DNA from 4 places in the Micromonospora sp. NPDC049171 genome. Region 3 is predicted to be linked to each of the others. Evidence: riboswitches for the same ligand, from Rfam matches in the RefSeq annotation. Region 3 holds a riboswitch; each other region holds the start of a gene.
What was found. Region 3 has a riboswitch for cyclic di-AMP ahead of AB0B14_RS14175 (hypothetical protein). Riboswitches for the same ligand answer to the same signal wherever they lie in the genome.
Positions count from the first base shown of each region.

Region 1: another riboswitch for cyclic di-AMP. It lies ahead of AB0B14_RS03120 (hypothetical protein); the one in region 3 lies ahead of AB0B14_RS14175 (hypothetical protein).
Region 2: another riboswitch for cyclic di-AMP. It lies ahead of AB0B14_RS18860 (C39 family peptidase); the one in region 3 lies ahead of AB0B14_RS14175 (hypothetical protein).
Region 4: another riboswitch for cyclic di-AMP. It lies ahead of AB0B14_RS15855 (NlpC/P60 family protein); the one in region 3 lies ahead of AB0B14_RS14175 (hypothetical protein).

Region 1 covers NZ_JBEZDJ010000002.1:82,650-89,735, reverse strand. The annotation lists gene AB0B14_RS03145 (heavy metal translocating P-type ATPase) at 1-2,242, opposite strand, end outside; gene AB0B14_RS03140 (hypothetical protein) at 2,256-3,212, opposite strand; gene AB0B14_RS03135 (copper ion binding protein) at 3,227-3,436, opposite strand; gene AB0B14_RS03130 (metal-sensitive transcriptional regulator) at 3,533-3,829, shown strand; gene AB0B14_RS03125 (YibE/F family protein) at 4,121-5,491, shown strand; cyclic di-AMP (ydaO/yuaA leader) riboswitch at 5,658-5,788, shown strand; gene AB0B14_RS03120 (hypothetical protein) at 5,793-6,812, shown strand; gene AB0B14_RS03115 (carbonic anhydrase) at 6,870-7,086, opposite strand, start outside.
Region 2 covers NZ_JBEZDJ010000014.1:38,675-45,760, reverse strand. The annotation lists gene AB0B14_RS18880 (glycosyltransferase) at 1-21, opposite strand, end outside; gene AB0B14_RS18875 (acyltransferase) at 299-1,531, shown strand; gene AB0B14_RS18870 (hypothetical protein) at 1,624-1,971, shown strand; gene AB0B14_RS18865 (hypothetical protein) at 2,105-2,893, shown strand; cyclic di-AMP (ydaO/yuaA leader) riboswitch at 3,160-3,301, shown strand; gene AB0B14_RS18860 (C39 family peptidase) at 3,534-4,373, shown strand; gene AB0B14_RS18855 (alpha/beta fold hydrolase) at 4,507-5,253, shown strand; gene AB0B14_RS18850 (hypothetical protein) at 5,315-6,619, shown strand; gene AB0B14_RS18845 (DUF899 family protein) at 6,999-7,086, opposite strand, start outside.
Region 3 covers NZ_JBEZDJ010000009.1:155,222-162,307, forward strand. The annotation lists gene AB0B14_RS14170 (hypothetical protein) at 1-178, opposite strand, end outside; gene AB0B14_RS14175 (hypothetical protein) at 347-1,366, opposite strand; cyclic di-AMP (ydaO/yuaA leader) riboswitch at 1,423-1,554, opposite strand; gene AB0B14_RS14180 (cation diffusion facilitator family transporter) at 1,667-2,584, opposite strand; gene AB0B14_RS14185 (AAA family ATPase) at 2,692-4,806, opposite strand; gene AB0B14_RS14190 (alpha/beta hydrolase) at 4,915-5,859, opposite strand; gene AB0B14_RS14195 (carbonic anhydrase) at 6,018-6,644, shown strand; gene AB0B14_RS14200 (hypothetical protein) at 6,846-7,086, opposite strand, start outside.
Region 4 covers NZ_JBEZDJ010000011.1:68,795-75,880, reverse strand. The annotation lists gene AB0B14_RS15860 (N-acetylmuramoyl-L-alanine amidase) at 1-875, opposite strand, end outside; cyclic di-AMP (ydaO/yuaA leader) riboswitch at 1,110-1,245, shown strand; gene AB0B14_RS15855 (NlpC/P60 family protein) at 1,313-2,299, shown strand; gene dcd (dCTP deaminase) at 2,360-2,938, opposite strand; gene AB0B14_RS15845 (pyridoxamine 5'-phosphate oxidase family protein) at 3,038-3,595, shown strand; tRNA gene AB0B14_RS15840 (tRNA-Gly) at 4,052-4,125, shown strand; gene AB0B14_RS15835 (hypothetical protein) at 4,206-4,379, opposite strand; gene AB0B14_RS15830 (cellulose-binding domain-containing protein) at 4,453-5,268, opposite strand; gene AB0B14_RS15825 (DUF3592 domain-containing protein) at 5,447-6,091, shown strand; gene AB0B14_RS15820 (LD-carboxypeptidase) at 6,140-7,086, opposite strand, start outside.

The sequences.
Region 1 (7,086 bases), on a different contig from region 3:
CGCCACCGCCCGCCGGGCGGAACCGGCGCAGCCGCAGACTGTTGGCCACCACGAAGACCGAGGACAACGCCATCGTGGCTCCGGCGATCATCGGGTTGAGCAGCCCGGCGGCGGCCAACGGCAGGGCCGCCACGTTGTAACCGAACGCCCAGAACAGGTTGCCGCGGATGATGCCGAGCGTGCGTCGGGACAACCGGATGGCGTCCACGGCGGCGGCCAGGTCGCCCCGGACGAGGGTGAGGTCGGACGCCTCGATCGCCACGTCGGTGCCGGTGCCCATGGCCAACCCCAGGTCGGCCTGGGCCAGCGCCGGGGCGTCGTTGACCCCGTCGCCGACCATCGCCACCGACCGCCCCTGCGCCTGGAGCCGCTTGACCACGTCGACCTTGCCGGCCGGCAGCACCTCGGCGATCACCTCGTCGATGCCCACCTCGGCGGCGATCGCCCGGGCCACCGTGGTGTTGTCTCCGGTCAGCAGGATCGGGGTGAGCCCCAGCGCCCGCAGTCGGGCCACCGCCGCCCGGCTGGTCGGCCGGACCACGTCGGCGACCGCGAGCACGCCCCGGGCCCGCCCGTCCCAGCCCGCGACGATCGCCGTACGGCCGGCGGCCTCCGCGGCAGCGACGGCCGACTCGACCTCCGGCGGCACCTCGATCTCGCGCTCGCGCAGCAGCCGGGCCCGACCGACGAGCACGGCCCGCCCGTCGACGGTGCCGGTCACGCCCAGCCCTTCGAGGTTGCGGAAGCCCGTCACCGGGGGCAGCGACCCCGTCTCGCTCGCACCCGCCGCGACCGCTCGGGCGATCGGGTGCTCGGAGGCGGCCTCCACCGCCCCGGCGAGCCGGAGCAGCTCGGCCCGCTCCGCACCACTCGACGGCACCACGTCCACCAGGGTCATCCGGCCGGTCGTCACGGTGCCGGTCTTGTCCAGCACCACGGTGTCCACCCGGCGGGTGGACTCCAGCGCTTCCGGCCCCTTGATCAGCACACCCAGTTGGGCACCTCGACCGGTGCCGACCAGCAGCGCGGTCGGGGTGGCCAGGCCGAGCGCGCAGGGGCAGGCGATGATCAGCACGGCGACGGCGGCGGTGAACGCGGCGGTCGGGCCGGCCCCGGTGCCGAGCCACCAGCCGAGCGTGCCGACGGCCAGGGTGATGACGATCGGCACGAAGACACCGGAGATCCGGTCCGCCAGCCGCTGCACGGCCGCCTTGCCGCTCTGCGCCTGCTCGACCAGGTCGGCCATCCGGGCGAGCTGGGTGTCCGCGCCGACCCGGGTGGCGCTGACGATGAGCCGTCCGCCCGCGTTGATGGTGGCGCCGACCACGCCGTCCCCCGGGCCGACCTCGACCGGCACCGACTCACCGGTGAGCATGCTGGCGTCGACGGCGGAGGTGCCCTCCTCGACCACCCCGTCGGTGGCGATCTTCTCACCGGGTCGGACCACGAACCGGTCGCCGACGACGAGCCGATCCACCGGGATCAGGGTCTCCACCCCGTCGCGCAGCACCGCCACCTCCCTGGCGCCGAGCGCGAGCAGGGCGCGCAGGGCCGCACCGGCGGTCCGCTTGGATCGGGCCTCGAAGTAGCGACCGGCCAGGATGAAGACCGTCACCCCGGCGGCCGCCTCCAGGTAGATGTTGCCGGCGCCGTCGGTGCGGGTGATGGCGAAGCGGAACGGGTGCGTCATCCCGGGCATGCCGGCGTCACCGAGGAAGAGCGCCCAGAGCGACCAGCCGAACGCGGCAAGCGTGCCGAGCGAGACCAGCGTGTCCATCGTCGCCGCACCGTGCCGCAGGTTGGTCCAGGCGGCCCGGTGGAACGGCAGCCCACCCCAGACCACCACCGGGGCGGCCAGGGTCAGCGACAGCCACTGCCAGTAGTCGAACTGCCAGGCCGGGACCATCGCCAGCAGGACCACCGGCACGCTGAGGGCCACCGAGACCCAGAGCCGGGTACGCGGACCGCGCAGCGGATCCGCCGGCTCCTCGGCCGTCGGCGCGGCCGGCAGCGCCGCCGTGTACCCGGTCTTGCGCACGGTCTCGATCAGGTCGTCCGGGGTGACGCCGTCGGCGTACCGGACGGACGCCTTCTCGGTGGCGTAGTTGACGGCGGCGCTCACCCCGTCCATCCGGTTGAGTTTCTTCTCGATCCGGGCGGCGCAGGCGGCGCAGGTCATCCCGCCGATCGCCAACTCGATCCGGTTGGGTGCCTCGGGCAGCGGTCTGCTGGTGGTGGTCATCGTCTTCGTCCCGTCAGTTGTGCCCGTGCCCGGGCGTGCCGTGGTCGGCACCGCCGCTCGGCGCGGGTCCGCTCGGGTTGCTCCCGGCCGGCGGGGCGTCGGCCGGCGGGGTGCCGGTCACGACTGTGAACTCGGCGGTGTGCACCGCCCCGCCGTGCCGGAAGTCGAGGTAGAGCCGGTAGCTCCCGGTCGAGGGCACGTCGGCGAGGAAGGTGACGGCCGGGCCGGGTTGGGTCCGCCCGTCGCCGGGCGTCCCGTCCGGGTGCACGTGCAGGTACGCGAGGTCACCCCGGCGCAGTGCCACCAGGTGCCCGTACGCGCCCAGGTAGGGCTCCAGGTCGGTGACCGGCCGCCCGTCCCGGCTGACGGTGAGGGTGAGCGGCGAGGTGCGGCCGGGCCGCGGCGCGCCGGTCAGGGTGACCGTGTAGCCGTCAACGGTGGTGCTTGTCGCCGGGGCGGGCAACTGTCGTTCGGTCAGCGCACCGGGCACTGTCACGTCCACGCCGAGCGTCAGCGGCTCACCCCCGGTCGGGGTGAAGTCGGCGAACGCCCGCCACTGCCCGGGGCCGGCCAGCGGTGTGCCGACCCGCCAGGTGCCGTCCGCACCCAGGTCGGGGTGCACGTGCCGGAAACCGGACAGGTCCCGGCGGGCCACGATCAGGTGCATCCGCCTGTCGTGTGCCACGTCGTACCGGGTCACCGGCTGGCCGTCCGGACCGGTGATCCGGAAGGCGAACTGGTCGGCCGGGGCGGCGACCGGGACGAGGGTGTAGCCGCGGTCGGAGACGAGCAGCCCACCGGGAATCCGGTCGGCCGGCTCGCCGCGTTCTTCAGTCGTGTGGACGGCGTCGCCGTCATGCCGGCCCTCGACGACCGGGGTGCGGTCGGCCACCCGGCCGACCGTGTAGGTGGCGCCGAAGATCGCCGCGAGGCCGGCAGCGAATCCGGCGAGTCTCGTCACGGTACGCATGCCGGCCCCCGCGCTCACGCGTCGACGAGGTCGTAGCCGGCCTCGTCGACGGCGGCCCGGACGACCTGCACGTCCAGCGGCTGCTCGCTGCTCACGTTGACCTGGCCGGTCGCGAGGTCGACCTGGACGTCTCGCACGCCCGCGATGGCGCCGACCTCGGCGCTCACCGCGCTGACGCAGTGCCCACAGGTCATGCCCTGCACCTGGAACGTGGTGTTGACCATCGGATCGTCTCCTTTGCCGTTACCGGTACCCGGTGGGGGTATCAGGTCCGGAAGCGACCGTACCATACCCCCCGGGGGTAGGCTATCCTGGTCGGCATGACCGCACCCACCCCGATCCGCGGGTACACCGCCAGCAAGGACCAGCTGCTCGCGCGGCTCCGCCGAGTCGAGGGCCAGGTCCGCGGCATCGAGAAGATGGTCGACGACGACCGCTACTGCATCGACGTGCTCACCCAGATCTCCGCGATCCAGGCCGCCCTCGACAAGGTGGCGCTGGGGCTGCTCGACGGACACGCCCGGCACTGCATGCACGAGGGGGCCGCCGAGGGGCGGGCCGACGAGATGGCCACCGAGATGATGGCGGCCGTCGGCCGGCTGATGAAGCGCGGCTGACCGCCCCGCACCCCGACGCCGGCACGCGGCGGTTCCCCGTCACGACCTGCGCCCCCGGGCCGGGCTGGTTAGCATTCCCCACGATGACCCCCCGCATGCCGCTGCGCGAACGGGCACCGGCGTCGCCACGCCGTGGCGTCGCCGCTGGCCACCCGGGCCGGGCACTGACCATCCGTGATCAGGTGGTCGCCGGTCAGCGATCCACCGCGTCTCCCGCCGCGATTCCACGGTGCGGATGAACCGACCGGCTCACTGACACGTACCCCGCACCGGATCGTTGGGAGTCTCGCCTTGGGTTCCGACCACACCCGCTCTGCTCCGTCCGCCCCGCCCCGGGTGCGGCGGCTCCTCGTCGTGACGGTGGTGCCCCTCTTCGTCGCCACCGTGCTCGCCGCGGCCCTGCTCTGGCCGCGCGGCGGGACACCGCAGACCGACGCCGGGGCGGACGTGCCGCGCTACGGCGGCACGGTGACCCGGGTGGTGACCGAGCCGTGCCCGCCGCTGCCGTCGAGCCCCGAGGGCACGCCCCGGGTCGGCGGCGGGCCGTGCGGCACTGTCGACGTCCGGGTGGACGACGGGCCGACCGCCGGTCAACAGGTCCGGACACCGATCCCCGACGGACCCGGCGCACCACGGGTCGAGGTCGGCGACGAGGTCATCCTCGTCGAGCTGACCGATCCCGTCGATCCCAGCACCAGCAACTGGAACATCGCCGAGCACCAGCGCGGCACCCCGATGCTGTGGCTGGCGGTGATCTTCGCCGCGGCGATCGTCGCGTTCGGTCGGTGGCGGGGTCTGGCCGCACTCGCCGGGTTGGCGGCCAGCTTCGCCATCCTGCTCACGTTCGTGCTGCCGGGCATCGGTGCCGGCAAGTCGCCCCTGCTGGTGGCGGTGGTCGGCGCGGCACTGATCATGTTCGTGGTGCTCTATCTGACGCACGGGGTCACCGCACAGACCTCGGTGGCGGTGCTCGGCACCCTGGGCAGCCTGGTGCTGACCGGGCTGCTCGCCACCATCGCCACGGCCGCGACCCACCTCACCGGCTTCGGCAGCGAGGACGCGACGACACTGTCGATGTTCCAGGCCGACGTGGACCTACACGGCCTGCTGCTCGCCGGGATCATCATCGGATCGCTCGGGGTGCTCGACGACGTGACGGTCACCCAGGCGGCCACCGTCACCGAGCTGGCGCACGCCAACCCCGGGCTGACCCGGTTGCAGCTCTACCGCGCCGCGACCCGGGTCGGCCGCGCGCACATCGCCTCCACTGTCAACACCATCGTGCTGGCGTACGCGGGCGCGTCGCTGCCCCTGCTGCTCCTGCTCACCGCCGACTCGCGGCCGATCGGGCAGATCCTCACCAGCGAGTTCCTCGCGCAGGAAATCGTCCGCAGCGCGGTCGCCACGCTCGGCCTGATCGCCGCCGTGCCACTGACCACCGGGCTGGCCGCGATCGTGACCGCCGCCGGACGCGCCGACGCCACACCGCCCGCCGACGCCGCCCGGCGGCCACCGGAGCCGGACCGGGCGGAGCCGCTGGCCGCCCTCAGCTCACCGCGAACCTCTCGACCCGACGAGCCGGAGCAGACCCGGACCCCACCCCCATCCACGGCCACCGACGGGTGGCCGGAGTCGAACAGGAGCACGGAAACGGCATGGTGACACTCCTCAGCGTGACCAGATCGGATCTCCACCCTGAGAACCGCGTCACTGATCACCCAGCGCTATGGCGAAATGACACTTTTGGTCGGCAGCCAGGCGTAGCTCACGCAGTCGACTCTCGGGTAACCTCGCTGCCGGTTACCGATGAAGGCGCGAAGCGGCGCCTGCGGTGCCACCGCCCAATCGCCAACCGGCGAGCCGGGGACCCAGGTATGTGGGGTGAATCCGCGTCAGCGGTAGGGGCCACTTCCGCCCCGAACCCGTCAGCTAACCCGGTCGGCGGTCGACGGAAGGGAACATTGTGACGGCACCCCTACGCCGCTGGTTGACACCCGTGGTGGCCGTGATCGCCGCACTGACCGTGCTCGCCGGGCCCCTGCCGGCCCACGCCGCCCCGACGACCCCGACACCGTCCGGGCACGAGGAGGACGGCGAGCCGAAGCTGCTCAACGACGTCATCGAGCAGGCCAACCGGGACTACTCCGCCGCCAAGTCCAAACTGGACAAGTCCAAGAAGCGTCAGCTGGAGCTGGCGCTGGAGGTGGACCGGGCCAAGGCCGACCTGGACGCGTTGGCACCACAGGTCGGGCAGATCGCCGCCCAGTCGTACCGGACCGGTCGGATCGGCGCGCTCGCGATGCTGCTCGAAAGCGACGCTCCCGACACCTTCGTGCAGCGCGCCGCGATGCTCGACGAGATCAACATGGTGAACGAGAACAAGCTCGCCGAGGTCAACGCGGTGAAGGCCCGCGCCGAGCAGGCCAAGTTCCTCCTCGACACCGAGGTTCGCGAGCAGCAGAAGCAGACCGCCGTGATGGCCAAGCGGAAGAACGAGGCCGACAAGGCGCTCTCGCTGGTCGGCGGCAAGGGCTTCACCGGCGGCCTGGTGGACGCCACCTCGCCGGTCGCCAAGATCGGGCCGGGCCGCACCGCCGACGGTGACTGGAAGGCGCAGTCGTGCAGCGAGGACGACCCGACCACGTCCGGCTGCATCACGCCTCGCACGCTGCACGCGTACAAGGAGGTCAAGCGGGCCGGCTTCAACCGGTTCGTCGGCTGCTACCGCCCCGGCGGGCCGTGGGAGCACCCGAAGGGCAAGGCCTGCGACTGGTCGCTACAGAAGAGCGGCTTCGCGCCCTGGCACAACGAGGACACCCGGACGTACGGCAACAACGTCGCCGCGTTCCTCATCCGTAACGCCGACCGGCTCGGCATCTACTACGTGATCTGGAACCGGCAGATCTGGTTCCCGGCAAGCGGTTGGAAGTCGTACAGCGGGCCGTCGAACCACACCGACCACGTCCACATGTCGCTGCTCTGACCCACCGGATCCTCCGTCGAGGGCCGCTCCGCCTCGGGCGGGGCGGCCCTCGACGTGTCAGGCGGCCGACCCGGTCGGCACGTCGAGCGTCGCGAAGCCGGCCGGCACCGCCGCCACCGGGCGCACGACGCCGGCGGCGAGCCGGTATGACACGCCCACCACCGCACACCGCCCCTGTGCCACCTCGTCGGCCAGCACGGGCGACTGCCCGAGCAGCGTCTCGACGGTCTGCGCGATGTGGATGTCGACGATGCCGTCGATGTCCTCCACACCC
Region 2 (7,086 bases), on a different contig from region 3:
GTGCGTCGGCTCATTGACCACGCCCGCCAGGTTCGACGACCCGGGTGACCGGCCCCGGAACCGCGCGTGGCCGACGATGGTGGAATCGCTGAACTCCCGCCCAGCGGGAGGTTAACGACGACCGGCGGGACCGGGCCCGCGGCGGGCGGGACGCGTCCGGTTCACCCGGGAGTGACCCGGTAGGGTGCCCCGGGTGCGGCCCTGCCGGGCCGTCGCGGGCGTCGCCGTCGCGTCGTCCACGCCGCGCCGAGGAGGATGCGAACGTGCTGGTGACCCTGCCAAGCCTGGGTATCCCCGCATGACGAGCACCGACGCGGTGCCCACCGCCCGGCCCGGCCCCGCGCCGGCCCGGCTGCCCTCGCTGACCGGGCTGCGCTGGATCGCCGCGCTGCTGGTCTTCGGTTTCCACGCGGGCACCATGCGGATCATCGCCGAGCCGGACTACAAGGCCGTTGTCGACAAGGTGTTCAGCCTCGGCCTGTCCGGGGTGCAGTTCTTCTTCATCCTCAGCGGGTTCGTGCTGGTCTGGTCGGCGCGCGAGGGTGACTCCCGGCGCACCTTCTGGCGGCGGCGGGTTGCCAAGATCTACCCCAACCACCTGGTGCTGTTCGGGGCGACGGTGCTTGTCGCCTGGTGGTTCGCCGACCCGGTCCTGCCGGCGGCCGCGTTGGAGAACGTGCTGCTGTTGCAGGCCTGGGACCCCCGGCCGGGCTGGTTCTACAGCATCAACACCGTGAGCTGGTCGCTGTCCTGCGAGTTCTTCTTCTACCTCTGTCTGCCGCTGGTGCTGCCGTTGTTGCGCCGGGCCCGGCCGAAGCTGCTCGTGGCGCTGCTCGTCGCGCTGCCCCTGCTGATCCTCGCGCTCTGGCCGGCCCAGCACCTGGTGCCGGAGGTGAGCCGGTGGTGGTTCACCCAGATCTTCCCGCCGGCACGGTCGCTGGAGTTCTGGTTGGGCGCGGTGGCGGCCGAGCTGATGCGCCGGGGTCTCTGGCGTGGCCCGGGGCTGACCTGGGCCAGCGTGATCTTCGTGGGCATCTGGGCGGCGGCCGCGCAGTGGATCCCCGCGGAGCTGTGGACCACGCTGCTCGCGGTCGCGTACCTGCTGGTGATCGCCGCCGCGGCGGACGCGGATGTGCGGGGCCGGCGGTCGCCGTGGCGGTCCCGGCCGCTGGTCTGGCTCGGCGAGGTCTCGTTCGCCTTCTACCTGGTCCACGTGCTGGTGATGACGAGCGTGCTGCGCTTCAGCGGTGACTGGGGGACCGGCTTCCCGGGCTGGCGCGGCCCGGCCGTGGTGCTCGGTTTCCTGCTGGTGAACCTGGTCCTCGCCGGGCTGCTGCACCGCTTCGTCGAGACCCCGATGATGCGCCGGCTCGCACCGCGCCGTCCGGCCCGACAGGTGTCCGTGCCCGGACAACGCACCGCCGCGACCCAGGCCGCCGGCACCGACAAGACCGGCGGCACCGGCGCCCGAACCGACCCCGGCGGGCCCGACCAGACCGACAGTCGATCAACGTACGCGGACACCCGCTGACACCGTCCACCCAGGTCAGCGTGTCGGCGCGGCGTACGCCGACACGCCCGTGGTCGATGCGCCAGGCGCCGGCGCGACGGTAGCGTGGGGACGTGCTTCCGGTCGCGTTCACCTGTCCGCTGTGGTGGGTGGCGCGCTGGGCGACACGGGTGCTGACCAGCCTCGCCGTGGTCGCGGCCCTGGCGCTCGGCGCAGGCCCGGCCTCGGCCGCCGTGCCACCGTCGCACCCGACCGCCGCGCCGAGCGTGAGCGCCGCGCCGACTGCGGGTGTCGCCGAGGAGACCTTCCCGACCTGGTCGGTCGACGCGCCACCGGCTCTCCCCGGCGCCCAGGGGGCCATCGCGACAGGCCTGCTGCCGGTGTGCGCGACCCGGCCCGACCGGCTGCCGCTCGTCGACGGTCTCCGCAGCTGGCCGCCCCGGGGCCCACCCGCGCGCTGAGCCACCCGGGACACGCGTCCCGTCGCCGCGCCCTGTCGACCCACCAGCTCCGCACCCCGCCGATTCCTGGCCCGCCGTGGCCGGGCGGCCGGTGGGGCTCCCATCGCTCTGCTTCCTCCGCGAGGTGCCGACCATGGAGACAGTCGTCTTCTACCAGTTCGTAACCGAGGTGCCGCAGGCCGCCGCCATCTGGTCGGCCCTGTTCCTGCTGGCGCTCGGCGTCCTCGCCGTGCTGGTCGCCCGGCCCGAACGGGACCGGCCCACCGACGACCCGTCGCCGCCCGTCCCGACCGCCCGCGAGCTGGCCGCGGCCGAAACCGTCGACAGGCACCGGTACGCCGAGGAGGTGGCCGTCGCCGCGGCCGGCGCGGCCAGGACGGCCGGGCGGCGACGGGATGCCTGGCTGACGGCTCAGGACCAGGTGGAACGGGCCTGGGCGCGGTACGACGAGGCGGACACCGCCGCGCGTCGCTTCGCGGGGTCCGGGGCGCTACCCACCCCGGGCACCCCCCGCACCCCCGCCGAGTACGCGTCCCGGGAGCGCTACCTGCACCGTGCGGCGACGGCGGCGTACTGGCGGGGTGACCTGACCATGGCGCAGCTCGGTGACGTCTTCGGGCGTCGGCGCGGCTGGGATTCCCGGCGACACCCGGTCGAGCAGGAGGCGCTGCTCAGCCGGGTGATCCGGGACGCGAGGCTGGCCGACTACCAGGCCGCGGCCACGGCGGAGCGGGCCGCCTGGCGGGATGCGGACCTGGCCGCCTCCTCGGCGCGTACCCTCGCGGCGGAGGCGGCCGCGGCAGTTGCCCGGTTGCGGCCGAGCCCGGCACCCGTCCGCCGGCTGGTGCGTGGGGTGCCCCGGCCCGCCGTCGTGGCACGCTGGCGTCCGGCCCGTGCCCTTCGCGCCCGATCCGTTATGTGAGCCCGGTCACGGGATTTGCGAATCGGGCGTCCGGCACGATCAGCTCGATTTTTCCCGGAATTGTGGCCGCATTGTTGGCGGCCTGTCCGGTTGTCGACCGTAGGCGTCGCCGTAACCGGTTGTCCCATCGAGTCACGTCATCGGCAATACGCGCAGAAATTGTGGCACCCATTGAGGTTTACGCAGGTGAAGCCGGCTTGGCAGGGTGTGGATGGGCCAGTAGTGTCGTCCCGTCCGGTGCGGTAACCGATCGCAAGAGGCGACGCCGCGCCGACCCGCTCAATCGTGATCAACGAACCGGGGACCCATCAGTAAGTCCGGGGTGAATCCGCGAGCCACGGCCCGCGGTAGGGCGATCTTCCCGCCCGAATCCGTCAGCTAACCCGGTAGGCGGTGTCGGAAGGAGTTCCAAACTCGTGCAGCACCTTTCCACCCCTCGGCTGTTCCCTCGCCTCCACGGCGCAGCGGTGCCCCCGCTCATCCGTCCAGTGACGGTGAGCTGACCCCCGGGTCACCGCCTCTCCCGCCCGGCCGAGCCGGGCGTTCCCCTGAGCGGTTCACCACCCGCGGACCACCGTCCGCGCGCTGGCGCCTGCCCGGACACCGGTCGCGCCCCGGTGTGCCGCTCTCCCCCCGATCCGTGGAGGACCCCGTGAAGCACACCATGCAGCGCCAGCTCCGCCGCATCGCGACCGAGCGCCCGTACCAGATCGTCGCCGCCTCCGCCGCGGCCCTCGTGCTCGCCGCCACCACCGGCACCCTGCTCACCGTCGCCGACGACGCCCCGGCCGCTCAGCGCACCGCGACCACGGTCGCCGAGATGCGCAGCGACACCACCACCTCCCAGGGCGACGCGTCCCCGCTGGCCAGCACCGCGCCGTCCAGCGCCGCCCCGGCCACCAGCGCCGCGGCGCCCGCCGCCAAGGCCAGCAGCAACCCGGATCTGACCCGTAAGCCGACGCCGCCGAAGCCGCCCGCGACCAAGGTGCTCGACTACGAGTACGAGGCGCAGAACACGTACTACAACTGCGGCCCGGCGGCCACCCGCAACGCGCTCAGCGCCAGCGGGATCGACCGCACCCAGGAAGAACTCGCTGCCGAACTGGGCACCACCGAGATGGGCACCAACTCGGCCGAGGACACCACCCGGGCGCTCAACGCCGAGGTGAAGGGTTCCCCGTACCGGACCCGGATGTTCCCCGGCGCGCCCAGCCCGGCACAGATGGACCGGCTCCAGGCCGACGTCGTCCGGGCCATCACCGACGGCCGGGGCGTGGTGGCCAACGTCGTCGGCGACGCCACCGACACCGACGGCAGCTGGCACTCCTACGGTGGCGGCCACTACATCGCCGTCGTGGGTTACAAGGACAACGGTCGCACCGTGCGGATCGCCGACTCGGCGAACCCGGCCGACCCGTCGTACTGGATCACCACCATCGACCTGGCCAACTGGATCACCAGCCGGGGCTACTCCGCCTGACCCGGGCACCCTGACCGCCGCGGGCGTCGTCCCCCACAAGGGGCCGACGCCCGCGGCGTCTCTCCCGCTGGCCCGGGGTACGCCCCCGTCGACGACTCTCGTCCGGGACAGCGAACCGTGGGAGACTGCGGCCGTGGTGGACGAATCGGGTGGTCACGCCGGTCGACGGCCGGTCCTGCTGCTGTTGCACGGCATGGGGGCGACCGGTGACGTGTGGCTGCCCTGGGCGTCGCACCTGGAACAACACTGGCCCGGCCGGTGGCTGGCACCGGACCTCGCCGGACACGGCTGGGCACCGCCGCTGCCGTCGTACTCCTTCGCCGGTCTCGCCCAGCGGATCGCGCAGGCCCTCGCCCCCGACGACCGGCTCGTCGTGCTCGGGCACTCGCTGGGCGGCGTGGTCGGCCTCGCGTTGGCCGCACGCGACGCCGGGATGCCGGTGGACGCCGTGGTCGGGTTCGGCATCAAGGCGCTCTGGTCACCCGCCGAGCTGGACCGCGCCGCCGAGCTCGCCGCCCGCCCGGTGAGCTGGTTCGCCAGCCGCACCGAGGCGGCCCGCCGCTACCTGCGCGTGTCCGGGCTGACCGGCCTGCTCCCGCCGGACCACCCGGTGGTGGACGCCGGCCTTCGTCAGGTCGACGGCAAGTGGCGCCTCGCCATGGATCCCCGCGCCTTCGCCGTCGGCGAGCCCGACCTGAGCGCGCTGCTGGCGGCGACCGACGCCCCGGTGCTGCTGGCGCGTGGTGAGCACGACCCGATGGTCACCGAGGCGCAGCTCAAGGAGTACGGCGTACCGGTCGCCACGCTGCCCGGCCTCGGGCACAACGCGCACGTGCAGGACCCGGCGGCCGTCCTGGCGCTGCTGGACGCGTACCGCTGAGGTTCGTCGCGGGGGTAAACCGGTAGTGGCGCCATACCCGGACGCCTACCATCCCGCGTTGATGTCCACAGTCGAGCAAGCCCTGATCACCACCGTGAGCCTGCACGTCGTCGACACCCGACTCGACGACGCGGCACGTCGCTGCCGGCCGCTCGTCGCGTCGCTCGGCGCGGTGAGCGTCACGGCGTCCCGCACCGAGGTCGACGGCCCCCGCAGCGGGGTCAACCTGGGCCTGACGCTGACGCCGGCCGCCCCGTCGGCGTCCGGCGGGGAGGCGGTGCGCCAGTTCGCCGCTCCGCTGCTGGAGCGCTTCCGGTGGGGCCGTGGCGATCTCGACGTGGGCGAGACGGCCGCCGGCCATCCGTGGGGGTTCGCCGCCGGTCCGGAGCGGACGACCGACGGGGTGACGCCGCTGAGCGTGTCCGTCGGCGCGGTCGGTGACGCGGCGGAGGAGTGGTGGGATCCGCCGGAGTGGCTGCCCGCCGACGCATCCGTCCTCGCCGTCCGGCGACGGGTCAGGCGACTGCCGGCGGCGGCGTCCGACGACGACGTGGTGGCCCGGGTGCACGCCCGGCTGACGGCCCCGGATCTCGACACCGCCCTGGTCCGCTGCCTTCCACTGCTCGGGCGGGCGGACGTGTGGTCCGTCGACCTCCACCCGGTGGCGGTCGACGGGGACGTCTGGGGTCTAGTCCTGCTTCTGGTGCTGCCCCTGGTCGAGGTGTCACCGCAGGCTCCCTTCGGGACCGGGGTGGACGCTCTGGCCGCCGAGTTCGGATTGCTGACGGGGCGCCTGCGCAGGTCACCGCTCGGCGTCTGGATGGTGGCGGCGATGGAGGCGACCCGGCCCCTCGCCGATGCGCCGACGGTCGAGGCGCTGTACCTGCGGACCGCCATCGACCCGTTCGACCCCGGGCCGGTCGACCGGCCGGTGGAGACCCGGGAGATGGGGCTGCGGGGCCGGGACGAGGACGGTCCGGCCGAGGCCGAGTTGATCAGCGCGATCGAGGAGGCGTTGCGGGACGCCGTACGGGTCGTGCTGACTGTCGACGTCGTCGGGCCGGTCGCGGACGCCGCAGCCGTCGTCCGGGACGTCGTCGGGATCGACGAGGAGGACATTGAGTCGGTCGGTAGCGAGACCCTCGCCGACGGGCGGCAGAGGATCGTGGCACACCTCGGGGCCACGCTGATGGGCGCCGAGGAGGTGCTGCGGACCGTCGTCACCGCCGCCGAACTCCAACCGTGGGAGTTCTCGCTCCCCGAGTCGGCCGACGGTCCCGCGACAGCCGAATGGCACGCGCCGGCCGGCACGTCCGGGATCGTCCGGATCGAGCTGAACGCGGGGGAACGGCTCGGCCTGGGCTAGCGCCTGTTTCATAAGAACTGGCCGGCCTGCGGCGGGCCCGGACGACGACCGCCGCCCGCCCGGACTCCGCCTCGGCTCGACCGCCCTTATGAAACAGGCGCTAGTACTCCAACGTCGCTTGATCTGCCGGCTGGCTTACTCGGCTGGCTCATGAAGAAGATCATGGCCGCGAGGCTTGCCCCCATGGCCAGGTGCTCCCAACGGAGCAGGTCCGTGATCGGTCGATTGCGCAGCCGGACGAGTGCGGCCGCCATCCAGCAGCGGTAAGCCGCCGTGGCGGCGCGTAGCAACACGAGCGCCGCGTCATGGCCGGTGACGGTGCCGTGGTCGATCCGGGGCCCGGCGGCCATGTGGTGGATAGCCATCGACCCGCCGAGCGTCAGGACGTCACCGCCGGCGTAACGCCGGGGCGTGACCATTGGGCGGTGGGGCGGCCGTTGAGCCGCCACGGGTGACCACTGACCCGC
Region 3 (7,086 bases):
GCGCGAACAGGACGGTGCCGACCAGCGCGCCGACCGGGTAGAGCACCGCCGGGTCGGCGCCCCGCTGCACGGCGATGCCGAGGGTGAGCAGCACCAGGTCCGCGCCGAGCCAGCCCAGCGACGTGACCAGGTGCAGGGTGAGAAGGCCCTTGCGGGCGGCGGGTGGGATCCGAGGCATACCGCAAGGCTGCCCGCCGGCTCTGGCCGGGTCGTCCGACGAGCGGCGACATCAGGGGTACGCCCGCTGACGTAGCCGGCCAGCGCCGCGCGACTGCCCGAACGAACGTGATGCCTGTGAGTCATCACGATGACTCACAGGCATCATGCGCTGCGGGGAACGGCCGGGTCAGTAGACCGACAGGTGTACGTGGTTGGTGTGGTCGGTGGACGGGGTGCCACCGGCGCCGCTGTACGACTTCCACCCGCTGCTGGGCAGCCAGATCTGCCGGTACCAGATCACGTACAGCACGGCGAGCCGGTCGGCGTTGCGGATGAAGTACGCGGCCAGGTTGTTGCCGTACGTCTTGTCGCCGCCGGTGGCGTTGCCGCCGAAGCCGCTCGTCTGGGCGGCGAAGTCGCAGGCCCGGCCCTTCGGGTGCTCGCCCGAGCCGCTGGGGCGGTGACAGGAGACGTACCGGGTGAAGCCGGCGGCCTTGGCCTGGTTGAGCGCGTGCAGGGTGCGCGGGGTGATGCAGCCGTTGGCGGGCGTGGGGTCGTTGACGCTGCACGACTCGGAGGGCCAGGAGCCGTCGGAGTTGCGTGGCGCCGCCTTCGCGTTGGCGGTGGAGGTGCCCCGGTTGGAGCTGGTGTCGGCGGTGGTCTGCGGAGGCTTGGGCGTGTTGGCGACGGTCAGGGCGCGTTCGGCCTGCTCCTTGCGCTTGGCCATCACGGTGACCTGCTTGCGCTGTTCGGTGATCTCGCCGTTCAGGGCGGCCCGGGTGCGATTGGCCTCGTCCTTGGTGGCGAGCAGGTCGCGCAGCACCCGGTCCTCGTTGGCGGCCACCGCCTCCAGGGCGGCGGCCCGATCCATGAAGCCCTCCGGGCTGCTGCTGTTGAGCAGCGCCGACACCGCACCGAGCCGGCCGGTGCGGTACGCCACGCCGGCGATCTGGCCGACCTTGCCGTCGCGCTGGGCCAGCTCGACCTCGATGGTCTTCAGCTGGGTGGCGAGCTGCTGCTGCCGCTGCACGGAGGTGTCCAGAGCGCGTTTGGCGTCCAGGTAGCCCTTGCTGGCGGCCTCGAGTTGGGCGCGCAGCGACGGGGTGCCGCCCTCCTCGTCGGAGTCGGGTGCGGCGGCGGCCCGCAGGCCGGTCGGGGGAGCGGCCGAGGCGGTGCCGGCCGGGATCGCGACGCCGAGGGCGAACATCGCGACGATCAGGGCCGCCAGTCGGGCGGCGGGTGGTCGTGCTGGTGCCACTGCGCATGTCCTTCCGTCAGCCGCCGACCGGGTTAGCTGACGGGTTCGGGACGGAAGATCCCTACCGCTGACGCGGATGCACCCCAGGAACGTGGTTCCCCGGTTCGCCCGGTTGGGCGATTAGGCGGCGACCGCCACCGGCGCCTGGAGGGCGCCGCCTGGTGGAGGCCGGGACCGAGCCTACCGGTGCCGGTGGGGCTGCTGCAGCCGATGTGACGGAAGGTGCGCACGTCGTCACGGAAATGGGTGTTACCACTCGATTGAGCCGCAGGCCCCGGTGGCGGCGCCGGGCTCGATCTGCAACGTCGCGTGTTCGATCCGGAAGTCGTCGTGCAGGGCGGTACGCGCTGCGGTCAGCACCGCGCCGACCTCCGCGTCGGGTGCCATGGTCAGGTGCGCGGAGGCCACCTCCATGCCCGAGGTGAGCGTCCAGACGTGCAGGTCGTGCACCTCCACCACACCGGGGACGGCGGCCAGCCGGTCGTGCACGGCGGTCACCTGGAGGTGCTCCGGGGCGGCCTGCACCAGGATGCGGACGGCGGCGCGGGCCAGCCGCCAGGTGCGCGGCAGGATGAACGCGCCGATGGCGACCGCGACCAGCGGGTCGGCCCACCACCAGTCGGTGACGGCGATGAGCAGTGCGGCACCGATCACGCCGAGTGAGCCGAGCAGGTCGCCGAGCACCTCCAGGTAGGCGCCCTGCAGGTTGATGCTCTCCCGGGCACCGGCGCGGAGCAGGGCGAAGGCGGCGACGTTCGCGAGCAGGCCGAGTACGGCCACCACGAGCATCGGGCCGGCGACGACCTCGTGCGGGTCGCCGAAGCGGCGGATCGCCGCGATCACCACGTAGATCGCGACGCCGGAGAGCAGGACGGCGTTGGCCAGTGCGGCGAGCACCTCGAGGCGGTAGAGCCCGAAGGTGCGCTGCGGGTCGCCGGTGGCCCGTCGGGTGGCGGTGATCGCGGCGAGCGCCAAACCGATGCCGAGCACGTCGGTGAACATGTGCCCGGCGTCGGAGAGCAGGGCGAGCGAGCCGGTGTGCAGGGCGGCCACCGCCTCGACCACCATCAGGGTGGCGAGCAGCCCGAACGCCGCCCAGAGGCGGCCCCGGTGCTGCTGTGCGGCATTGGCGACGGACCCGTGGTGGTGGTCATGACCTGCGCCCACGAGATCCACCTTCCGCTGCCGGCCGGGGCCCGGTCAAATGTATGTTCACATCGCTATGTGTGCAAGTGTCAAGTCGGCCGCCGGCCCGTGCGACGAGCGGGCACGGATCAGCCGGTCGGGTCGATGGTGGTGAGTCGCTGCGTGGCCCGGGACAGCGCCACGTACAGGGTGCGGACCCCGGCACCCGGATCCGCCCGGATCTCGCTCGGTGCGACAAGCACGACCCCGTCGTACTCCATGCCCTTGGCCTCCAGGCTGGTGACCACCTGCAGGCGCGGCGCGTCGAGCGCGGCGAGCCAGCCGGCGACCTCGTCCCGGCGGGGGACCGGCGTGATCACCCCGACCGTGCCCTCCACCTCGGTCAGCAGGCCGGCGGCCGCCTGCACGGTCGCGGTCGCCAACCCCGTCGCGGGCACCACCAGCTCGACCGGATCGACCCCGGTGGAGCGCACGGCCGTCGGCAGCGGCAGGTCGGGGTAGAGCCGGCGGATCTCCGCCGCCGCCACCGCGAAGATCTCCGCGGAGTTGCGGTAGTTGGTGGTGAGCGTGAAATCGTGCCGCTTGCGTCGGCCCAGCGCCTGGTCCCGGGCCCGGTCCAACTCGTCGGGGTCGCCGGTCCACGCGGTCTGCGCGGGGTCACCCACCACCGTCCAGGAGGCCAGCCGACCACGCCGACCGACCATCCGCCACTGCATCGGTGAGACGTCCTGCGCCTCGTCCACCACCACGTGCGCGTAGTCCCGGTAGTCCTCCGGACGCTCCCGCGCCGCCGCGCGGGCGGCCCGCTGCCGGTCGCTGGCGGTGCTCAGCTCACGGACGCCGCCGGCCAACTGGAACGGGTCACGCCGGGCCCTGGCCGGCTGCGCCGGCTTGCCGAGCAGGGCGTCCAACTCGTCCAGCAGCGCGATGTCGGCGATGGTCAACCCATCCGAGTCCAGGTTCCGGTACGCGGCGGTCAGCAGCCGGATCTCCGCGCCGGAGAGGATCCCCCCGGCGTACCGCCGCAGCCGGTCCGGCCGCGCCAGCCAGCCGAGCACGTGCCGCGGGTGCAGCCGAGGCCACCACGCCTTGAGGAACTCGCGGAACTCCGACCGCTCGGCGATCTCCGCCTCGAAGGTCCGCTGCTCCGGCAGTCGAACGCCCACCTCACGGGCCTGCGCCCAGAGCGCGGCGAAGATCCCGTCGAAGCCGGCCCGGCGAACCTCGTTGCGGCGGGCACCCCGGTGCAGCGCGCGGTCCCGGATCCGGTCCAGCGCCGCCCGGTCCAGCCGCAGCAACGTGCCCCGGTAGAGCAGCCGCAGCTCACCCGGGCCGCCCGGCACCGCGTCGCGGGCCGCCCGCTCCAGCACCCGGCGCATCCGCAGCGAGCCCTTCACCGCCGCCACCTCGGGCGGGTCGGTGCGGGTGGCGCTCATTCCCGGAAACAGGGTGCCCAGCGAGTGCAGGGTCGCGGTGTCCTCACCGAGCGACGGCAGCACCGAGCCGATGTACTCCACGAAGACCGACGACGGGCCGACCACCAGGATGCCGCCACCGGCGTACCGGCTGCGGTCGGAGTAGAGCAGGAAGGCGGCCCGGTGCAGGGCGACAGCGGTCTTGCCGGTGCCGGGGCCGCCCGCGACGATCGTCACCCCGGAACCGGGTGAGCGGATCGCCTCGTCCTGCTCCCGCTGGATGGTCGCCACGATGTCGCGCATGCCCCGGCCGGTGGCCTTGGACAGGGTGGCCAGCAGCGCGCCGTCGCCGACGACGGTCATCCCCTCCGGGGCGGCGTTCGGGTCCAGCAGGTCGTCCTCGATCCGGGTGACCCGCTCGGCGCGGGACTGGATCGTGCGGCGACGCACCACGTCCAGCGGCTGCGCCGGGGTGGCCTGGTAGAAGGCGGCGGCGGCCGGTGCCCGCCAGTCGACGACAAGCGTGGTGGTGTCCTCGTCGCGGATGCCGAGCCGCCCGACGTGCAGCACCTGCCGGTCCCGCAGGTCCAGCCGGCCGAAGACCAGCCCCTCGTACTCGGCGTCCAGGACGTGCCGCCGCTGTGCCGCGTGGAAGACCATCGCGTCACGCTCGACCAACGAGCCGTACGTGCCCACCCGGGCCATCCGGTAGCCGTCACGCTCGGCACGGACCGCCGACTGCCGCAGTTCGGCGAGTCGCGCGTACACCCGGTCGAGGTGGCGTTGCTCGACGGCGATCTCCTGCTCCAGGCCGGTCTGGTCGGTCAACGCACGCTCCTTCGAAGGTCGCCGGCAGGCGGCGGGAACCGCGCGAGCCGACCGCAGAAGGGTACGGCCCCGCGCCTGGCCGGCCGCGCCCGAGGTGCGGGAACGCGCTCAGACACCCGTTTCGGCGGGCGTCGCCCCCCGGCTGCGGGACGGCGGTTCGGCGAGCACCCGACGCAGGACGCCGGTGAGGGCCGCGTTGACCTCGTCCGGGCGCTCCATCATCAGCATGTGCCCGGCACCCGGGCAGACGGTCAACTCGGTGGCCGGCAGGGCCGCCGCGATCGACTCGGCGCACGGCGGTGGGGTCAGCCGGTCCCGGTCGCCGACCAGGGCGGCGGCCGGCAGGTGGGCCAACGCGGTGAGGGTGTCCAGTCGGTGCTGGGTGCCGATGGAGGCGCGGAACCCGCCGATCGAGCGCAGCGAGGCACGAGCCACCGCGGAGGTCACCAGGCGGATGTCGGAGGGGTCGCAGCGGTCGCCGAAGAGCATCCAGCGGATGCTCGGGCGCAACGCGTTCAGCAGCGCCCGGGGCGCTCGCCAGGAGCCGCACCGGGCCAGCACCCCGGCACCTGTCGTCTCGGCCAACCGGATCAACCGGGCGATCCGTGGCGACAGCCCGTAGACGGTGTGCGTGTGCCCCTCGGCGGTGGTCGACACGAAGACCAGACCGGCCGTACGGGCGGCGAAGTGCGCGGGGTGGCGGTGGGCGTACTCCATGATCGTCATGCCGCCCATCGAGTGCCCGACCAGGACCACCGGCCCGACCGGCGCCACCGTGTCGAGCACCGCGGCCAGGTCGTCGCCGAGTTGGGCCAGGGTGGCCGTGGGCAACGCCATGCAGCTGGACCGGCCGTGCCCCCGCGCGTCGTAGGTGACCACCCGCACCGACCCGCCGAACGCCGCGGTGAGCGCGTCGACCTGCCGGTGCCACGCGCGCCCGTCCAACGTCCAGCCGTGCAACAGGATGGCGGTGACCTGCGCGTCCGTCGGCCCCGTCGCCTCGACGTTGAGCCGTACGCCGTCCGGCAGCCCGACCTCGAACCGCTCCGGCATCGCCACCTCCCCAGGGCCGCCCGGCACCACCAGTCCCACTGGTACCCGGCTACCCGCCACGGCAGCACACCAATCACGCCGTCGCCAACATTCCCGACCCCGCCCGTGGGGTCCGACGGCGGGCCAAGCTGGACGGCATGGGGTCCTCGGGAGCGCCCATGGGCGGGGCATCGGGGCCGGGGCGGCAGGCCGGCGGCACTCCTCGCGCCGCGCTGGCCGACCTGCTCGCCGGCAACCGGCGGTTCGTCAGCGGCCAGCCGATCCACGGGCACGACGTCACGGCCGCCGCGGCCGCCGCCTCCGGCGACCAGCAGCCGTACGCCGTGGTGCTCGGCTGCATCGACTCGCGGGTGCCGCTGGAGGCGATCTTCGACCAGACGTTCGGTGCGATCTGCGTGATCCGTACCGGTGGGCACGTGCTCGACCGGGCGGTGTGCGGGTCGATCGAGTACGTGGTCGGCCAGCTCGGCGTACCGCTGGTGCTGGTCCTCGGTCACGAGCGGTGCGGCGCGGTCGGCGCCACCGTGGACGCGCTGCGCGCCGGGGAGCGTCCCGGCGGCTCGCTGGCGCACCTGGTGGACGAGATCGCCCCGGCGGTGACCGAGGTGGGGATCGACGACCCGGCGGTGCTGCCGCTCGCGATCCGTCGGCACGTCCGGCGAACGGTAGGCACGCTGCGCGCCGACGACCTGCTCGCCGGGCCGGTCGCCGCCGGACGGGTGGCCGTGGTCGGTGGCCTCTACGACCTGGCCACCGGCGAGGTCACCCTGCTCGACCCGGCCTGAACCCGCCCGCCGCGCTCGACCGACGCCGACGCCGACGCCCGCGCGGCGTGCTTGATCGACTCGGGTTTCGTGATGTCGGGGTGTCCGGCCGGCCGGGACACTCCGGTTTTCGGGAAGCCGAGTGGATCTCGCCCCGGACACGCGACACCGCCCGCCGGGAACTCCCGGCGGGCGGTGTCGATGGTGCGGTGGGGGAGGGGCTCAGCCCTCGAAGACGCCGGCCGCGACCAGGCGCTTCTCGGTGGCCTCCCAGCCGTCGTTCGGGTGAACGGCAGCCAGGTTGTTGATCTCCGCCCGGATCTTGGCGGCGTGGCCGGCGGCGGCCAGCACGCGGATCTCCTCGACGAAGGCGTCGGAGTCCGTGCGCAGGTGCGCGGTCTTGCCGTTGGTCAGGTTCCGCACGTAGGCGTGCTTGCCGCCGTTGAGCGGGATGAGGTACTTG
Region 4 (7,086 bases), on a different contig from region 3:
CGGTCGGACAGGTCGTGGTTGCCGTAGTCCCCGTCGCCGAACGCCGCGTAGGGCGCCGGGATCCACTCGCAGGAGATGGTGCGGGGGCACTCCAGCCCGTCCGGGCGGGCGAGCCGGCGCAGACCCAGTCGGTCCAGCCAGGAGCGCTCCGGACGGATCGCCCGGGCCGGCAGCGTGATCCGCGCTCCGTCGTCGGTCGTCCGCGACTCGCCGGTGCCGATGGTGGTGAAGACCTCGTCGGCGAAGGCCGCCGCGGCGTCGGCGGTGTCCGCGCCGGCGTAGCGGGCCACCGCGCCGTACCAGGTGGCCGGGTCGGTGCCGGCACCGACCGGCGCGCCCAACTCCCGCTGGTACGAGGCCAGCAGCGCCGCGCCGCCCCGGATGTTCACACCGACGTCGGTACGCAGCGAGTCGGTGGCCGCGCCGGTCAGTGCGGCGGCGGCGTCCACGGTCTGCAACGCGGCGGCCGATGGTGCCGGGTCCGCCGACCGAGGCGCGGGTGCCAGCGCGGTACGGGAGTCGTCGCCGCGCGGATCCTCGGTGCCGGTGCCGGTGCCGGTGCCGGTGCCGGCGTCGTGGTGGCCGGCCGTGGGCAGGGCGGCCACGTGTCTGGCGTCGGTCAGGTGCATCGGGCCGTAACCGCCGCTGGTGCTGGGTGTGCCGGCGTTGCTGTCCCAGCGGGACTCCAGGTAGGAGACGCCGAGCAGCACGTCGGTCGGTACGCCGAACTCGGCCGCCGCGGCGGCGTACTGCTGCTGGCGGTCGCCGGTGGGTGCGGCGGCGGCGTGGGCGGGTAGCGGTACCGCGGTCGCGGCGGCGACCACGGCGGCGGCGAGCAGTGCGCGCCGGCCGGGGGACAGGGTTGGATGGTGCATCGAACCCCCTAGATTCCACGGGTGCAGGTCAGGTCACCTTCGCGCCGCCCGGGAGCCCACGTCAATACCTTTCTATGTGTCGACCTGCCTGGAAAGAAATCTTCGCGTGTGGTCGGGGCTCCTCTCCGATCGGTACGGAGTGTCACGGCCGCGCGGGTTGCGGAGTGGTAACGGGCGTCTCTACTCTGGTCTTTTGTCGGCCCGATAGCAGCTCCGCCCAGCCCGGGCGGTAACGGACCGACACCGCCGAGTCGTTTCCGAACGAACCGGGGACCCATGTCCCCCGGGGTGAATCCGCAGCCACTGCGGTAGGGCGCCGACTTCCCGCCCGAACCCGTCAGCTAACCCGGTAGGCGGTCAGGAAGAAGGAGTACGGAACCCCGGTGGCACTCCATGCCCCGCGGCCGTCGTCCGAGCGGTCGGCAGCAGCCGGCCCCATGTCGATCGCGCCGCGCCCACGCTGGTCCCGCTTCACCACCGCGCTCGCCGCACTGGCCGGCGTCGCCGTCGTCCTGACCGGCAGCGCCACGCCGGCCCACGCCGACCCGTCCGTCGCCGAGATCGAGCGCCAGATCGACGCCGACTGGAACAAACTCGAACCGATCATCGAACAGCACAACGCCACCCGGATCGACCTCGCCGCCAAACGCAGGCAGGCCGGCGCGCTGGCCGCCCGGATCGCCCCGCTGGAGCGCCAGGTCGACGCCGCGATGGACAAGGTCAGTGCCCTGGCGGTGCGCGCGTACAAGGGCGAGAACGTGCTGACCGTCAACGCCGTACTGGGCAGCCGGTCGCCCAGCGAGGTGGTCGGGCAGCTCGAGATGCTCGACCGCTTCGCGCACAACCAGCAGCAGGACGTCCGCGAGGTGGCCGACCTGCGCGACCAGTTGGCCGGGCAGAAGGCGCCGCTCGACGCGATGGTGGCCCAACTGACCCGCACCGAGGCTCAGCTGGCGGCGAAGAAGAAGCAGATCAACGAGGAGATCGACAAGCTGCAGAAGCTGCGCCTCAAGGTGTACGGCAGCGGTGGCGGCGGTCCGCTGCGCCCGGCGCCCTGCCCTGCCAGCTATCCCGGTGGCGCCGCCGGCACGGCGGTCAAGTTCGCCTGCGCGCAGATCGGCAAGCCCTACGTCTGGGGTGCCGAGGGCCCGAACTCGTACGACTGCTCCGGGCTGATGCTGGCCGCCTGGGCGAAGGCCGGGGTGTCCCTGCCGCACAACGCCGCCGCGCAGAGCCGCGCCACCAAGAAGGTCAGCAAGGGCGACCTGCGCCCCGGCGACCTGGTCTTCTACTACAGCGACATCCACCACGTCGGCATGTACGTCGGTGACGGCTGGGTGGTGCACGCCTCGCAGGCCGGTGAACCGGTCAAGATGAAGAGGGCCGACGACGGTCAGGTCCACAGCTACGGCCGTCCAGGCTGATCAGTGCGCGGACCGGGGGCCCGTCGCGATCCGTCGCGGCGGGCCCCCGTCGTCACGGGTTCAGCGGGTGGGCCAGGTGCGCCAGTGCTGCCAGGCGCGACTCGGCGTCGGCCCCCGCTGCCCCTGGTAGCGCGAGCCGTAGACCGCCGAGCCGTACGGGTGCTCGGCCGGCGAGGAGAGTCGGAAGATGCAGAGCTGCCCGATCTTCATGCCCGGCCAGAGCGTGATCGGCAGGTTCGCCACGTTCGACAGCTCCAGCGTGACGTGACCGGAGAAGCCGGGGTCGATGAAACCGGCGGTGGAGTGCGTGAGCAGCCCCAGCCGCCCCAGCGAACTCTTGCCCTCCAGTCGGCCGGCGAGCTGGTCACCCAGCGAGATGACCTCCAACGTCGAGGCGAGCACGAACTCGCCGGGGTGCAGCACGAACGGCTCCCCGTCGGGCACCTCGATCGCCGACGTCAGGTCGTCCTGCTGCATCGCCGGGTCAATGTGGGTGTAGAGATGGTTGTTGAAGACCCGGAACAGCCGGTCCAGCCGCACGTCGATGCTGGAAGGTTGGACCAGGGTGGGCTCGAACGGCTCCAGGCCCAGCGTGCCGGCCTTGATCTCGGAGACCAGGTCGCGGTCGGAGAGCAGCATCGGACCACCATAGCGGCGGCCCGAAAACCCACCAGATTCGGTGCCGGTGACCAGCGCGTCGAGGTCGCTGCTCGTACATTTGTTCGATAGAATGCTCGCATGGCTTCCTGGTCCGAATTCGCCGCCGACGAGCCCCGACTCGCCGACGGGATCCGCGTTCTCCTCCAGCAGTACGGGCCGGGCTTCGGCTACCTGGCCACGGTCCGCGCCGACGGCGGGCCCCGGGTCCATCCGGTCTCCCCGGTCATCACCGACGAGGGTCTGTTCTGCTTCGTCATCGACTCTCCGAAGCGCCGTGACCTCGAACGCGACGGCCGCTACGCGCTGCACTCGTTCCCCCCGGAGGAGAGCGACGACGAGGCGTACGTGGCGGGGCGTGCCCGTCCGGTGACCGATCCGGTCCGGGTGGCGCACCTGGCGCAGAGCGCCCGCGCCGAGCCGCAGGTCGACTGGAGGCTCTTCGAGTTCACCGTCGACGTGGCGATGCTCACCCGCCGCGAGCAGCACCTCGCGGGCGTCCCCGGCCTCCCGGCGGGCCGTCCGGCCGTTCGGGTCTGGCTCGACCCGCACGCTCCGGCGGCGACTGCCGCGCCACTCACCGCGCCGCAGACGCGCCCGGTCCGCCGCAGCCGTGACGTCCAGTGCACAGCCGCCTGACCACCACGGCCCAGAGACAGCCGGTGCCGGCTCCGTGCTGACGGAGCCGGCATTCGGCTGTACGCCCGGCACTGCCCCCCTGCGCCGCGCCGCCGCGCGCTGCCCTGCCCTGCCCTGCCCTGCCCCCCCCCGCCCCCCCCCCCCCCCCCCCGCCCCGCCCCGCCCCGCCCCGCCCCGCCTCGCCCGGCCCCGCCCGGCCCCGCCCGGCACCGCCTCGCCCCGTCCGGCCCTGCCCGGCACCGGCCTGCGGGCGCCATCCCGCATGATCGACTCGGTTTTCATGAAATCGCGGTGTCCCGGCCGCTCGGACACCCCGACTTTCAGGAACCCGAGTGGATCAAGTCGGACGGAACCCTGGCTGAACCAGGCAGAGCGGGCAGAGCGGCACGCGGGCAAGCCGCGGGTCGGGGTGCGTGCATGCACGGGCACGGCGACTCGGGTACAGTGGTGCCGCTTGCGGGTGTAGTTCAATGGCAGAACATCAGCTTCCCAAGCTGACAGTGCGGGTTCGATTCCCGTCACCCGCTCCACGCACGGAAGCCCTGGTCAGGACCGATGGTCCCGCCAGGGCTTCCGTCGTTCTAGATGACTGAAGCAGGGCGCTGTGCCATTAGCTCGCCTCGGCGTGCGGTCCGTCGCCCTCGGCAACCCGCTTGACCTTGCGCTTGCTCGGCTTGTGTCGGGCCGCCTTGACGGCCTTGTCGATCGCGTCGGCGATGACCTGGTCGGCCTCCCGATTGGCGTGCTGATAGATCAGCGCTGCGCGGGGACTGTCGTGGCCCATCCGGGCCATGATGTCTCGCAGGCTGGCGCCGGGCGCCCGCGACGCGAGCGTGTTGCCGGGTCCGGTGCGCGGGCTACCCGGCGGCGCAGCTGACGTTGTTGAGCGTGAACGCGATCGGCGCCGCGTCGCTGGCCTGCCAGGTGCCCAGGACGCCAAAGACCACCGAGGCGCCCGGCGCCACCAGGGGGTTGTAGCTGGCGTTCCGGGCCGTGACGGTGGCACCGCTCTGCTGGGCGGTGGCGGACCAGGACTGGACGATGTGCTGGTCACCGGGGAAGGTGAAGCTGAGCGTCCAACCGTTGACCGGCACGGTGCTGGTGTTCTTGATGGTGATTTGGGCGGTGAAGCCTCCCGGCCACTCGCTCCCGGTGCGGTAGCTCACGGTGCAGGGCGCCGCCGGCGGCGGGTCGATCGGCACCGTGGCGGTCCGGGTGAGCAGGGTGCCGGTGGCGTCGTCCTCTACCCGGACCGTGACCTCCAGGCCGGTGGCCGTACAGCCGGAGGGCACAAAGTAACCGTCGTGCCAGCTGAAGGTCGCGCCCGGATCGACGGTGACCGCCCAGCCAGGCAGCGGGGGAAGGGCCGGGCAGCCGGTGGGGATGCCGGGGGTGGAGCCGACGAATCGGGCGTAGATCGCCGTGGAGACCTGTTGCTGTTGCGCGGTGCAGTTCTGCCCGACGGCCGTGGCGGTGACGGCCTGGCCCGGAACCACCCGCGGCGGGTTGAAGGTGAGCGACTGGATCTGGACGGTACCGGCGCAGGCGTCGGCCGGGACGGTCGCGCCGGCCGGGGCGGTGCCGGCTGGATCGGCCTGCGCCGCCGCTGCGGGGACGGCCAGTGCACCGGCGGCGCAGACGGCGGCCGCGGCGAGGGTCAGGAGCGTACGCAAGAGGGTCCTCCTGGGCGAGCCGGGGGATACAGGCGTCGCCAGTTGACCGCATCAATCAATGCCTGTCAATTGAGGGGATCGGAGGTTTCCAAGCTGACAGTGCGGGTTCGATTCCCGTCACCCGCCCCACGATCGAGGCCCTGGCCGCGACGAGGAGATCGGCCAGCCCGTAGACCAGGTGAAGGCTTTGCGTCGCCATCTACCGTGGGTGCGGACAACCGAACAGGAGCGACGTCTACGGGGAGGCGGCGTGGCCAAGCGGTACCGCCGACGCGTACGACGGACGCGACAGTGGACGCCCGAATCGTCGGTTGACCCGATCCAGCAGGAACCTCGCAGCCGATGGCGTCCCGGCTACTGGCTCCGGCACCCGGCCATTGGCGTTGCCTTTGGCGGACTGCTGGTCATGGCCACCCTGTACTGCGGCCTCGGGAACCTGCACCACCGGAACGACATGGTGGAACGGGGGGAGCGGACGGTCGGGACGGTGCGCGAGGTGCACGGCCGAAAGTGGTGGGTGTCGGTCAGCTTCACCACCCGAAGCGGGGAGAAGGCCACCACTTGGATCAACTATTCTCCGTGGAACGAGCCGAGTGTCGGTGAAGAGGTCGACGTGATCTACGACCGGGTCGACCCGATCGGCAGCGCCTACCTGTCGGGCGACGAACCGGGCCTGCTCTCCGGAATCCTTCTCCTCGGCGGCGGCGGCGGGTTAGCGCTGGTCTACGCGTGGTGGCTGCGGCGGAACTGGAACCGGCTGCGAGGCGAGGCGGAGGCGTGGCGCAGCCGCTACCCGGTGCCTCGACTCGGCGCACGTCGATAGCGGGGCCGGAAGGCGATCGACTGCGCGGGCGGGTCCAGTGCGCGGGCTCTACCGATAGTCGGCGAACACCCGGCGATCCACGCCGTCAACGGTGACCGGGCCGCCGTGGGGAAGGATCCACTGTGGTCGGGTGTGGCCGAAGGGGATGCCGACGCAGACGACTGCCTCCGGGTTGTAGCGGGTCACCACGTCGACGACTGTGTCGCGCTGCTGCTCGCGTAGCCGTGCCCGCTCCGCGGCGGGGGGTCGGCGCGTCTGGTCGGAGACCGGGGGGCGGGCGACCAGCACCGCGTCGACGGCGCTGAGGAGGCCGCGTTCACCGAGCGATCGGACGATCCAGCCGACCTCGCGGGCCGGGAGAAGCTCCTCCGACGTCTCGATGACCAGCACCCCGCCCCGCAGGGCCTCCGGAGTGGACGGGAAGCGCCCCGCCGTCAGGATCCACTGGATGACCTCCAGGCAGCCACCCCAGGTGGGGCCGGTAACTGCTCGACGCGGCCCGTACCAGCTCCATGGTTCCGTCGGTTCGCGCTCTCCGAAGGACGTCAACGCCTGCGGGTCGGCCCAGTCGATCCCGATGTCCTCGGACTCGCCCGGGTCGGTGATCTCCAACCGCTCGCCGGTGAGTAACGCCGCTCGCAGCGACCGGGCGTGGATGTCGTCCACGGCCGGCCCGGGGCCGAGGTGCACCTGGGAGGACCCACCGTAGAAGCTGGCGATGCCGAGGCCCCAGAGCCACTGGTGCAGGTTGGTGTTGTCGCTGGTGCCGAGGAACGGCTTCGGATCGGCTCGGGCGAGGTCGGCGTCCAGATGCGGGATGACGGTGATCTGGTCGTCGCCTCCGACAACGGCGAGAAGGCCGCGTACCTGGGGATCTGCGAAGGCGGCGTTGATGTCCGCCGCCCGCGCCGCCGCGGGCGCACCCACCGTGCGGGTGGTCGGGTATTCGACCGGCACGAGGCCGGTCAGGTCGGCGAGCCGTCGCATGGCCTGTT